Linked DNA regions of Thiorhodovibrio frisius. The protein of the gene in region 2 interacts with the protein of the main gene of each other region in a pairwise test. Links are inferred from orthologs where the notes say so. Each region holds a gene or a part of one and is shown on either strand. Other genes may lie near its edges. The genes, in order: Thiofri_RS07655 and Thiofri_RS12655.

What was found.
Region 1: the proteins of Thiofri_RS12655 (region 2) and Thiofri_RS07655 interact in binary tests that used the Escherichia coli proteins (3 or more experiments, as listed by UniProt). The link is inferred for Thiorhodovibrio frisius from one-to-one orthologs.

What each region holds. Positions count from the first base shown.
Region 1 is NZ_CP121471.1:1,640,958-1,647,425, forward strand. Bases 1,212-4,210 are described here. They hold Thiofri_RS07655 (LytR/AlgR family response regulator transcription factor), read right to left. Parts: upstream 3,079-4,210; coding sequence 2,344-3,078; downstream 1,212-2,343. Other genes in these bases: Thiofri_RS07645 (uroporphyrinogen-III synthase), read right to left, coding at 1,212-1,328; hemC (hydroxymethylbilane synthase), read right to left, coding at 1,325-2,251; Thiofri_RS07660 (sensor histidine kinase), read right to left, coding at 3,075-4,210. Also shown: Thiofri_RS07640 (cytochrome b/b6 domain-containing protein), read left to right, coding at 1-315; more of Thiofri_RS07645, read right to left, coding at 498-1,211; more of Thiofri_RS07660, read right to left, coding at 4,211-4,217; argH (argininosuccinate lyase), read left to right, coding at 4,331-5,746; Thiofri_RS07670 (hypothetical protein), read right to left, coding at 5,804-6,468. UniProt on the Escherichia coli protein: Member of the two-component regulatory system BtsS/BtsR, which is part of a nutrient-sensing regulatory network composed of BtsS/BtsR, the low-affinity pyruvate signaling system YpdA/YpdB and their respective target proteins, BtsT and YhjX.
Region 2 is NZ_CP121471.1:2,727,295-2,733,583, forward strand. Bases 3,470-6,289 are described here. They hold Thiofri_RS12655 (glutamate-5-semialdehyde dehydrogenase), read right to left. Parts: upstream 5,607-6,289; coding sequence 4,332-5,606; downstream 3,470-4,331. Other genes in these bases: ssb (single-stranded DNA-binding protein), read left to right, coding at 3,470-3,569; nadD (nicotinate-nucleotide adenylyltransferase), read right to left, coding at 3,627-4,319; holA (DNA polymerase III subunit delta), read right to left, coding at 5,667-6,289. Outside these bases: Thiofri_RS12635 (SLC13 family permease), read right to left, coding at 1-651; pbpC (penicillin-binding protein 1C), read left to right, coding at 783-2,864; more of ssb, read left to right, coding at 2,952-3,469. UniProt on the Escherichia coli protein: Catalyzes the NADPH-dependent reduction of L-glutamate 5-phosphate into L-glutamate 5-semialdehyde and phosphate. The product spontaneously undergoes cyclization to form 1-pyrroline-5-carboxylate.

The DNA.
Region 1 (6,468 bases), 1.1 Mb from region 2 along the record:
CTGCAGGCGCTGGCCTATCTGATGCTGAAGATCGTGCTGTTCCCGGCCATCTGGATCACCGGGCTGTTATATTTATTTTATTTCGCCTGGCGGAATCTGCCAGACGCGCCTCTGTGGCTAGGTGCTATCGCTCAGGTGCATACGGCTGCGGCCTTCCTGATTCTGGCCTTTGTGTTTATTCACGTCTATATACTGACCACGGGCCATTCCTTTCGCGACCACGTCATGCCGATGGTGACCGGCTTTGATAAGGTGGATCTGAGCCCCGAGGAAGAAGCCTACCTGCGCAAGGATCAGCCGGAGGATATTCGTTAGTCAGCTTTATACCAATCGCAAACTGATTTTCGGTTTTGGCTCGGGTGACGGCCACGGGGGTCTCGGCGCCAGGACGCCGCCTGGAAGCCTACAGGGAAGTATTCACGGCGGCCCCGTGGCCGTTACCTGGTCCAGAACGAGCGGAAATCGCAAAAAGTTTCGGTATAGCAGCCGTGCGAGTTTCAGCGCGGCGCGCGTTGCACCAGTCGGCACAGGGCATCAAGCAGGGCCGGGTCGCTCGACTCTGAGGCCACGGCCACGGTGCGAAAGCCAAGCTCCATGGCTCGGGCTGCGGTGCGGTTGCTGTAAACCGCCAGCGGTAGGCTGCGCAGCCAGGGGTGTTCCGATTCGGGCACCAGCCGATGCAGATTGTTGAGCACCTCGTCACTGGTGGCGGTGAGCAGATTGAGAGTTTCATGCCAGCGCGGCAGCTGCTCGGTGGCGTCTTGCTCGGGCAGGCCACGACAATAGACCTCCGCATAGACAATCTCGGCCTCGCGTTGGGCCAGGGTGTCGCCAAGCATTGGGCGGCCACCTTCGCCGCGGACGATCAAAATGCGTCGTCCGCGCACATGCGTCAGCTCGGGCAGCTCGAGCAAGCCCTCACTGTCAAAATGCGCACTGGGGATCAAATCTGGCGGACGCCCGGCATCGCCCAGCGCTGCGGCGGTGGCAGCACCAACGGCGGCGATCATGGGGCCAGCGGGCGGTGGTGGTGGGAGTTGGCTGCCGGGCAGGAGTTTTAGCGCGAAATTGACCGCATTGCGGCTGATGAAAATCAGCAGATCCCAGGGCTCGGCCATCCGCGCTTTCGCCTTCTCAGCATGGGTGGACGGGCGAATGCTGACGGTCGGAAAGAGCAGCGCTTCGCCATTGGCCTGCTGGATGAGATCGCACAGATGCGGCGCCTGTTCGACCGGCCGGGTGACTAGGATGGTCTGGCCCTTCAGGTCGCAGGGGATATCGTCGGGCAGATTGCCGCTGGGTTTCGGGTTGCGGGTCGGGTTTGTCATTCTTCGGCCAGTGCACTGAGGATTTCATCGGCGCCTTGGTCGAGTAGCAACTCGGCCACCCGACGGCCCATCGCCTCGGCTTGCTCGGGGGCGGCGCGTTCCTCGGCACGCAGAATGCGCTGGCCATCAGGAGTGCCGACAAGACCGCGCAGATAAAGCTGCCCGTCTTGGTGGATCGCATGGCCGGCGATGGGCACCTGACAGCCGCCATCGAGTCGCTCGTTCATCGCGCGCTCGGCCAGTACTCGTTCGGCCGTGTTCTGGTGATGCAGCGGGGCGATCAGGGCATTGACGCGCTCATCCATGCTGCGGCACTCGATGCCAATGGCTCCCTGGCCAATGGCGGGTAGACTTTCCTCCGGCGGCATGACAGCACGAATTCGCTCGCCAAATTCCAGGCGAATCAAACCCGCAGCGGCGAGAATGATGGCGTCATAAACGCCGTCGTCGAGTTTGGCCAGCCGGGTGTTGACATTGCCGCGCAGCGGCTCGATGCGCAAATCTGGGCGCCGGGCCGCAAGTTGACATTCGCGCCTGAGGCTTGAAGTGCCCACGCAGGCCCCTTGGGGCAAGGCGTCGATACTCGCGAAGCTATTGGAAACAAAGGCATCGTGGGGGTTTTCGCGCTCCAGAATGGCGGCAAGGTGTAGCCCCTCGGGGAAGCCGACCGGGACATCTTTCATTGAATGGACCGCGATGTCCGCATCGCCATCGAGCATGCCCTGCTCGAGTTCCTTGACGAATAATCCCTTGCCGCCGACCTTGGCCAATGGTGCATCAAGCAGCTTGTCGCCACGGGTGGTCATGCCGATGATTTCAACCTTGAGTTCCGGGTAGAGGCGTCCAAGGGCGGTGGCGACATGCTCGGCCTGCCACATGGCAAGCGGGGATTTGCGGGTAGCGATTTTCAGAGTCTCGGTCATGACAAGGGGGTCCGATGCAGAAGGGCCAGAATAAAAGTGCGAGGGTGAAGTATAGCGAGTTGCGGGGGGGGGCCGCAGCGATAATCCTGATTTCAGCTTGCGCGCAGAAAGCGGCGCACACTCGGAAGATGACGGCGGCTGACGGGCAGGCGCTGGTCGCTTCCATCCAGGACAGCGAGAATGCCGCCTTGAGGGCTTTTCTCAAGCCCGATCAAGCGCCGAGCACACACCAGAATGCTGCGGTGAATGCGCAGGAAGCGCTCGGGGAATTCCTCCTCCAGGGTCTTTAGGGATTCATCGAGCAGCATTTTGCCGCCGCCATGATAAACGGTGACGTATTTCTGCTCGGCCTGTAGAAAAAGGATGTCCTCGATTGCGACTCTTTGCACACCGCCGCGATATTGGGCGCTCAGGTGGCGGCGTGGCCAGGCCGGCGCATCCTCGTCCGCCATTTGTTGCTGTGGTCTGGTGACCACATGCAGCCGCTCGAGTGCTTCGCGCAGCCGCTCGGCACGCACTGGCTTGACCAGATAATTGGCGACCTGATGCTCAAACGCCTCAAGCGCGTATTCCGGATAGGCGGTGATCAGAATCACTGCGGGTGGTGGACTGAGCTGCGCCAGATGCTCGGCAACGCTCAAGCCATCCATTCCGGGCATGCGAATGTCGAGCAGCACCAGGTCGGCGCTGGCCTCGCTGCAACGACGCACAGCATCGGCGCCATTGTCCGCTTCGGCGACGATCTGGTAGTCGCCGTTGAACTCAGCAATCAGGCGCCGCAGGCGCTCGCGTGCATGTGCTTCATCATCGACGAGAAGTATCTTCATGCCCGTCTCCATGGGTGGGGAAAGGCGAGTCTCACCTGGTAATCCTGGCCTCTGGTGCCGTGACGCAGGCTGGCGGTGCCAGGGAACATGGCTTCCAGCCGCTGCGTGACATTGGCAATCGCCATCTGATGCCCTTGATGTCGCTGTGTGGGGTGGTTCCCGGCCAGCGGCAGGCTATTGACGATGGTGACATGAATTTGTCCGTGGTGGTAGTTCGCGCCGATGCGGATAAAGCCCGGGTGCAAGGATGGGGAAATTCCGTGGTAAACGGCATTTTCAACCAGAGGTTGCAAAATCAGCGGTGGCAGGAGCGCCTCGCCTGGTGCTTGTTGGATATCCCAATCGACGCGCATGCGCTCACCCAGACGCAACTGCTCGATATTGAGATAACGCCGGGCTAGCTCGAACTCTTCGCTCAAGGTGGCGGTATCGGCCTCGGTCGCAAGGGAGGCACGGAACAGATCGGCAAGATCAAGCACTGTTTCCTCGGCAAGCTTGGGATTGCTCCGCGTCAGGCTGGCGATGGTATTCATGCTATTGAACAAAAAATGCGGGCGAATCTTCGCCTGCAGGGTCTTGAAGCGTGCGTTCGCAACCGCCTCCACTTGGAAACGCCATTGCTGATGTAAATAGAGGTAGCGCAAGAAGAGCGCTCCGACGATAGCGCTGATGCAAAGTGCGCGGATCATCAGTCCGGCAAGACCATCCTTTGGAAACAGCCGTCGGGCCATTTCCGGCGGAATCAGCAGCGTGGCGCCGACAGTGATGGCCGCGCTTGAGCCGATGATGATAACCAGCGCGCCCAGGACGCCAAGGCGGGCATCAATGTGCCCCAGCCTTGGCCGGGCGGCGCACATCAGTGCCGCGCTTAGCAGCGCGATCAACTGCACAAAGACTGACAGCGGCCCCATTCTGGTCCAGAATGTCGCTAGCGGCTGCGGGGAAGTTAGGGTGATCAAAATCGCTAGCAGCTCGGCGTAGACCACCACACCCAGCACCATCGGCAGGCTACAGAAATCGGGCAGCAGATTGGCCCGTGCCGGGGGTTTGGAATCGCCGGCGGCGCTTGCGGCTCCTTCATGGCGCGCACCTGGCGCCTGGCCAGTGGTTGGCTGGTCTGTCTGGGATGGGCGTTTCATCTTATTGTGGTGACGTCTGGCACCTATTTCGCAACCGAATTTTGCACTTCTGGCGTGCGCAGACATTGCTGTCGCCGCGCGCCGAACTTTAATTATCGCTTCTGGCGGATGTCATGCAGCAGACAGAGTCTACCCAAAAGCCCTGGGCAGGGCGCTTTAATGAACCAACCGATGTGTTTGTCGAGGCCTTTACCGCCTCGGTGGGTTTTGATCGCCGATTGTATCGGCAGGACATTCAGGGCTCTCAGGCGCATGCGCGCATGCTCGCTCGTCAGGGCATTCTGAGCGACAGCGAATGTGACGCCATTGTTGCCGGTCTTGAGCGCATCAAAACGCGCATTGAACAAAATAAGTTTAGCTGGTCTGTGCCGCTTGAAGATGTGCATATGAACATCGAAGCGGCCTTGACTGCCGAGATTGGCGATGCTGGTAAGCGCCTGCACACCGGGCGCTCGCGCAACGATCAGGTTGCGACGGACATTCGCCTGTGGCTGCGCGAGGAGGTGGACGAGATCAGTCGCGCCATTCGCCGCCTGCAGCAGGTGCTGGTTGACCTGGCCGAGCGCGAGGCAGCGACCATTCTGCCCGGCTTCACCCACTTGCAGGCGGCGCAGCCGGTGACCTTTGGCCACCACATGATGGCCTGGTATGAGATGCTCGAACGCGATGTCGAGCGTCTGCGCGACGCGCGTCGGCGCATCAACCTGATGCCGCTCGGGGCTGCCGCGCTGGCCGGGACCACCTATCCGATCGACCGCGACTACAGCGCGCGCCTGCTGGGTTTTGACCGCCCGGCGGCGAACTCGCTCGATGCCGTTTCTGATCGGGATTTCGCCATCGAATTCAGTGCTGCGGCGGCCATTTTGAGTATGCATCTGTCGCGTTTTTCCGAGGAGCTGATTATCTGGTCATCGGCACAGTTTGGCTTTATTACACTCTCGGACGCCTTCTGCACGGGTTCTTCGATTATGCCGCAGAAAAAAAATCCCGACGTGCCCGAGTTGCTGCGCGGCAAGAGCGCCCGTGTCTTTGGCCATTTGATCGCCCTGCTGACACTGATGAAAGCCCAGCCGCTGGCCTATAACAAAGACAACCAAGAGGACAAAGAACCCCTGTTCGACATTGTCGATACCCTGCGTGGTGGGCTCAAGGTGTTTGCCGACATGATGGGGGCGCTGAGCTGCAATCACGCGCGCATGCGCACCGCGGCCCTGCAGGGCTTCACCACGGCAACCGATCTGGCCGACTACCTGGTGCGCAAAGGCGTGGCCTTTCGCGATGCGCACGAGATCGTCGGGCGGGCGGTGGCTTTGGGTGTGGAGCGCGGCCGCGATCTTGCAGATCTGAGTCTGGAGGAGCTGCGCGGCTTTTCTGCTGCCATTGACGAGGATGTTTTCGATATCCTGACCCTCGAAGGCTCGGTGGCCGCGCGCGATCACTTCGGCGGCACCGCGCCTAACCAAGTGCGCGCGGCCGTGGCGCGGGCGCGCGAGGCTCTGGCGGCCGACGAGTCTGCCCTTGCGTCCTGAGCCTTACCGCGAAATATCGGTTTCATCCTCTGGGGCGGCAGGGCAAGTGTCGTCCGGCTAGGGTTGCAGCCATGGTAGCAGCCGCTCAACTGTCTGCTCGATCCCGGTCGGGACCACCGGCTTCCTGGCATCCAGGCGGGCCTGTTCCAGCAGCGCTTCGATTGGCCCGACCATGTCGCCGCGCGCGAGCTGTTCTGGGGTGATTACGCCCGCTGTTACCTGCTGGTGCAGCCAGTCGACCAGTGCCGGGGTTTCCGGCCAGCCATCGCGTGGCACATAGAGCACCGGAATGCCATGGCAGGCGGCTTCGCTAAAGCTGCCATAGCCCGGTTTGGTGATCATGGCATCGCAGGAGGCGAGCGCCTCGAGCATGCTGGGGCCAGCGCCTCCAATAGGACTGACCGCAGAGCTGTCGGCGAGCTTGGGGTCGGCTGTGAGCAGTTGCAGGCGGGCGCGCGCAAGGGGGCCGGGATCAATGTGCAGCGACCCGGTGCCGCCGAATTGCATCAGAATCAGCCGCTGATCTTCGGCCAGCCCCAGCCGGGCGCGCAGGCGTTCGGGATCACGCGGGTGCAACTGCGCCATAGGCCCGACGGAGATGGCGTTGGGCAGCCAGGGCATGGGCATGGAAGGGGCAGGGCGGATGAACAGCTCGGCCCCGGCATAAGCGGTGTGCAGGCGCTCCACCAGCGCGGAGGAGAGTCGATCACCGAGCGGACTTT
Region 2 (6,289 bases):
GAACGCCGCCACCGTCGCTGGCCGCGTCGGCAGCAGCCAGCGCCCGGCCAGCACCAGAAACAGCACCACTGTCACCACCACCGGCAGCCCGATCCAGGCTAGTTCAAACAAGCCAAGGCCCGCCGCGCCGGTGCGCTCCACATAGAGCCCATTGACCACCAGATTGGTGCTGGTGCCAATCAGGGTACAGGCACCCCCGGCAATGCTGGCATAGCTTAATGGAATCAGTAGTTTGGATAATTGCAGACGGTTGCGTTTGGCCCACTCGGTGACTGCGGGAATGAAAATGGCAACGACAGGTGTATTGTTTAGAAAAGCGCTCAAGCCCGCCACCGGAAGCATCAGACGCAGTTGCGCGCCGGTTGCTCCGCGCGGGCGCCCGAGCAACGACTGACTGATCCAACCAACGGCGCCGGTTTCGGTCAGTCCGCTGACCACGACATAGAGCACAGCAACCGTCAGCATCCCAGGGTTAGAAAAACCAGCCAGGGCTTCGATCGGGGTCAGAATGCCCGACACGAGCAGCAGAGTCAGCACGCCTGAGGTGACGATGTCGGGCGCAATGCGCGTTCTTGCAAGAAGCGTAAAACACACCAGAACCAAGCCGAGGGTAAAGATGCCCTGCCAGCCCAGCGTGAGAAAATCGGCCATGCCTGCTGCCCTTAGTGGATGGTGGATTGTCGCCGGTAAATGATGGATGATTGTGCAACTTTCTGCCAACGCGTGCCAATTATCTAGAATCAATCTCAATAAATGTCTTTAATTATCTGTTTTGTAATTAAATGATCGCACGCGTCCTTCAGCACTACGGGCTGCCTACGGCCCTTATTCTGATACTCGGCTTGCTGGGGGCGTTCAGCATCGCCAGTCGCCTGCAACCGCCCCCCGAACTGACCACCCCGGTCTCAAGGCTTATTCTTGATCGCGACGGCCAGCTTTTGCGCGCCGCTCCGGTCAGTGATGGACGCTGGCGCCTGCCGCTGCGCCTCAAGGACATCGATCCCCAGCTGATCGACCTCTTGCTGGTGTGGGAAGACCGCCGCTTCTTTACCCACCATGGTGTCGACTGGGCGGCCATGGTTCGCGCCCTGACCCAAATGCTGGGCGAAGGGCGCATCGTCTCCGGTGGCTCCACGCTCAGCATGCAGCTTGTGCGTCTGCTCGAGCAGAGCCACACCCGCTCGCTGAGCGGAAAATGGCAGCAGGTCCTAGGGGCACTTGCGCTTGAACGCTCGGCTAGCAAGACGGAGATATTACAAGCCTATCTGCAACACGCCGGCTATGGCGGCAATCTTGAAGGGGTGCGTTCCGCCAGTCTGGCGTATTTTGGCAAGGAACCGCGCCGCCTGAGCGCAGCCGAGGCCGCATTGCTAGTTGCCCTGCCCCAATCCCCGGAGCGACGGCGCCCGGATCGCTTCCCTGAGACGGCCAGGGACGCGCGCAACCGGGTGCTCGCCCGCGCTGCCGCGCGCGGAATCATCAGCCCAGAACTGGCCGAACAGGCCATGCAGGAAGCTGTCCCGCGCCAGCGCCGCCCACTCCCGCAACTCGCGGCCCATCGCGCCGAATACTGGTGGCGGCGCCTGCCCGATGCACCCGTGCTGCAACTCACCCTGTCGGCCCCGCTACAACAGGCGCTTGAAACCCTGGCCAGGGAACATGCTACTGCCCTCGCCCCGTCTGTTTCCCTAGCCATCATGGTAGTCGAGCACAGTTCCGGTGAAGTGCTGGCATCGGTTGGCTCGGCCGGCTACACCGATGTCGCGCGCGATGGCTTCATCGACATGACTGACGCCGTGCGCTCCCCCGGCTCGACCCTGAAACCGCTCATTTATGGCCTTGGGTTCGAGCTTGGCATCGCCCACCCCGAAAGCCTGATCGAGGATCGCCCGATGGGCTTCGGTGACTACGCCCCGGCCAATTTCGATGGCGATTTTACCGGCACAGTAACGGTGCGCGAGGCGCTGCAACGCTCGCTCAACGTCCCTGCGGTCATTATGCTCGAGCACATCGGCCCGGTGCGGCTGCTGGCGCGACTCAGGCGCGCGGGTGCCGCGCCGCAACTCCCTGGCAACCGCCCCGCCGGTCTGGCCATCGCGCTTGGCGGTGTCGGTCTGCGCCTGCGCGATCTGATGGCCCTCTATACCGCCATTGCCCGCGGCGGACAGCCCGTTGCCCTGAGCGAACAACGCGCACTCTCCACGACTTCGCCAACACGGCGCCCGAGTCCACCAACGCCCGTACTGGACCCGCGCGCCGCATGGTACCTGACTTCCATTCTGTCCGGCGCCAATGCTACGAACGGGGGAGCAGCGGCCATCGCGGTCAAAACCGGAACTTCATTCGGCTATCGCGATGCCTGGGCGCTCGGCTTCGACGGGCGCCATGTTGTCGGCGTCTGGGCCGGCCGCCCCGATGGCGCGCCAGTCACCGAACTGACCGGCGCGAGCGTCGCCGTGCCAATCCTCGTCGATGCCTTTGCGCGTCTGGGCCGACCCACTGCCTTTCCCGCCGCGCCACCTGGAATCTTGCAACTTAGCAGCGACCAGCTCCCGTCACCGCTGCAGAAAGTCGGCAGCCGCAGTGCGCACGGATTCGCCTCGCCCCAAGTACAGATCGCCTACCCACCAGATGGCGCCCGTATCGATCTCAATGCCGCCAATTCGTCCAGCTCGCCGCCGGCACTAATTCTTAAGGCCCGAGGCGGTCAGCCACCCTTTCGCTGGATCATCAATGGTCAGCCGATCAGAAGCGACGCCTTTGCGCGCTCCAGTCGCTGGTACCCGGACGGTCGCGGATTCGCCCGGGTTCTGCTGATCGACGCGGCCGGCAGCCAGGCAACAACGCAGATCTTCATCGATTGAGTGCCAGGGTCAGCCAGCCACTGGACAATACGCCAGCCCATTCGGCAAGATGAGCACAGATTTACTTAACGGAGATGGAGAACGCAAATGGCTTCCCGTGGCGTCAACAAAGTGATTCTTATTGGCAACCTCGGCAATGATCCCGAGATTCGCTACTTTCCCAATGGCGATGCAGTAACCAACTTGTCCATCGCCACCAGCGAGTCATGGAAAGACCGCAACACCGGCGAACCCCAGGAACGCACCGAATGGCACCGCATCGTGATTCGCGGAAAACTCGCCGAAATCGCCAAGCAGTATCTGCGCAAAGGCTCCAAGGTTTTCATCGAAGGCAAGCTGCGAACACGAAAATGGCAGGGCCAAGATGGCCAGGACCGCTATACGACCGAGGTTATTGTCGACATGACCGGCAGCATGCAGATGCTCGACAGCCGTCCCAGTGGCGGCGATTATGGCGCCGACAACTCCGGCGGCAGCTGGACGAGCGACCCGGCCCCCGGCATTGGGACAGCCGCTGCGACCACCTATGCGCAAGCCCCATATCCTGACCAGCAATCTCCTCAACAGCAAGCTCCGGCGCCCCAAAACTCCGGCCAATATCCGAGCCAATACCCCAACCAGCAACCAGCCCAGTCTCCGGCACCGCCCCCCGATCAATCCGGACCAGGTTTGGATGAACCTTTCGACGACGACATTCCTTTTTAGGTCGTTTCCGTAAACAAATATCTCAGCTGGCTGCTTTGGGACATCATTTTTCCGAAATCACCTTAGTCTGTCGTCTGTCTGGTCAGCCCGGGCCGCATCGAAATCCCCGCCAGATCTTTCCGATGCATACATCCCCGTCGCGCGAATCATCGCAAAAACCGGCTCTGGCAGCAGATAACGTGGACTCTCCCCCAATGCCAGGGCAGCGCGGATGGCGGTGGCGGAGATGGCAAGCTGGGTGACGTGCTGATACCAGATAGCGCCAGCCGGTGTTTGGCGCAGTCGTTCAACCTCAGCCGTGCGCTGCCGAGCGAGCATGGCGTGCAGGCGCGGATCACTGGGCTCGCTGGCTTCCGGGCGGCGCATCACGACCAGATGCGCCAGTTTCAGAATCCGCTCAGGTTGGTGCCAGTCGGCAAAGGTCTCGAAGGCATCGCCGCCGATCAGCAGGCACAATGGACGCTGCTGCCCGAACTCCGCGCGCAGGGATAAGAGCGTATCGAGCGTGCGCGAGGGGCCCGCGCGATCAAGCTCGCGGCGATCAACAAAGAACCCCGGCTGATCGGCGACTGCGGCCTCAAGCATGCGCAGGCGCGCTTCACCCGAGGCCACCGGCTGGGCACGATGCACAGCCTGATTGAGCGGGATAAGTCGCAACTCCTCAAGCCCCAACGTCTGATGCACCTCAAGCGCCGGGCGCAAATGGCCAAAATGGACCGGATCGAAGGTGCCGCCGAAGATGCCGATCATGGGCCAGACAGCTTAAGCGCGAATCTCACCATCCCCGAGCACGACAAATTTCTGGCTGGTCAGACCTTCCAGTCCAACCGGGCCGCGGGCATGAAACTTGTCGGTGCTAATGCCGATTTCGGCACCTAGACCGTACTCGAAGCCGTCGGCAAAGCGGGTGGAGGCATTGACCATCACCGAACTGGAATCGACCTCGCGCAAAAAGCGCCGGGCGCGACTGTAGTCTTCGGTCACAATGCTGTCGGTGTGGCGCGAACTGTGGCACTCGATGTGGTCGATGGCCGCATCCAAGCCAGAAACGACCCGAATAGACAGAATGGCGGCCAGATACTCGGTGTCCCAATCGGCATCGGTTGCGGGCACAGCAGCGGAGATCAGCCGGCAGGTCTCAGCACAGCCGCGCAGTTCAACACCCTTCTCGGTCAGCGCGCTGGCCAGGCGCGGCAGAATATCTGCCGCCACAGGCGCGGCCACCAGCAGGGTCTCCATGGTGTTGCAGGTGCCGTAGCGCTGGGTCTTGGCATTGAGCGCGATGGCAAACGCCTTGTCGAGATCGGCTTGATCGTCGATATACACATGACAGATGCCATCGAGATGCTTGATGACCGGCATACGCGCCTCGCGACTGATGCGCTCGATCAGCCCCTTGCCACCGCGAGGAATGATGACATCGACGTATTCCGGCCGACTCAGCATGGCACCCACGGCGGCGCGATCAGTGGTGGCGATCACCTGCACCGCATCGAGCGGCAGCCCGGCCTGCTCCAGCCCCGAGCGAATACAGGCGGCGATGGCCTGGTTGGAATGAAAGGCTTCTGAGCCGCCGCGTAACAGGCTAGCGTTGCCGGATTTCAGGCACAGGGCCGCGGCATCGGCAGTCACATTGGGCCGCGACTCGTAAATGATGCCAACGACACCAAGGGGCACCCGCATGCGCCCGACCTGAATACCGGAGGGGCGGTAGTTGAGATCGGTAATGGCACCGACCGGATCGGGCAGCGCGGCGATTTGCTGCAACCCTTCGATCATGGCGTCGATGCGCGCGGGGGTTAGCTCCAGGCGATCAAGCAGCGCTGAGTCGAGGCCTTTGGCGGCACCGGCATCGAGATCGGCACGATTGGCCTGTGCAAGCCCGGCGCGCGCCTGATCCAGCGCCCCGGCCATGGCCAGCAGTGCCTGATTCTTCTGCGCCGTGCTCGCGCGGGCCAGCGCTCTTGCTGCGGTACGCGCAGCGGCACCGGTTTTCTCCATATAGTCCTGGATATCAGTGATCGTTGTTTCCTGCATTGGCTTCAGACTAGTTAGCAGTTGATGGATAGGGGGTTCTTCGATCTTAGGGCTGTAGATTCACTTATTACCTTTCGTCCCGCGCGCCAGCCCGTCGGCGATGCGCGCGAGCATGGTCCAGGGGTCGCCGTCGCCACGGCCTTTGATGGCGAGATCCACGGCTGCGCATTCGAGCAATAGCTGCCACAGGCCAGAAATCGAATAGCGTTCCACGGCCTGCATCACCCCAGCGCGGCGGGACTCCCATACCTGATGGGTTTGAAAGACCGCGTTCAGGTCGGCGCGCGCGCGGCGCGCAAAAGCCACTGCGGCCAGCATGCGCAGTTCACGCGCCAGCACCCAGAGCACCAAGGGTTCGGCTGTGCCTTCGCCCGCCAACCCATGAATGATGCGCTGGGTGCGCGCGCGATCTCCGGCCAGAGCGGCGCCGGTCAGATCGAACAAATCATAGCGCGCGCTATCGGCCACGGCAGCGCGCATCACCTCGGGGTCGATGGGGCCGGGTTCGAGCAGCAACGCGAGCTTGCTGACTTCTTGATCGGCGGCAAGCAGATTGCCTTCGACCCGCTCGGCAAGCAAGGCGGCCACCTCGGGCGTGGGCAGAAAGCCTTTGGCGCGCAGACGCTGATCCAGCCATTTTACCAGCGCCGGCCCCTGCAGCCGTCGCACTTCGATGATGACGC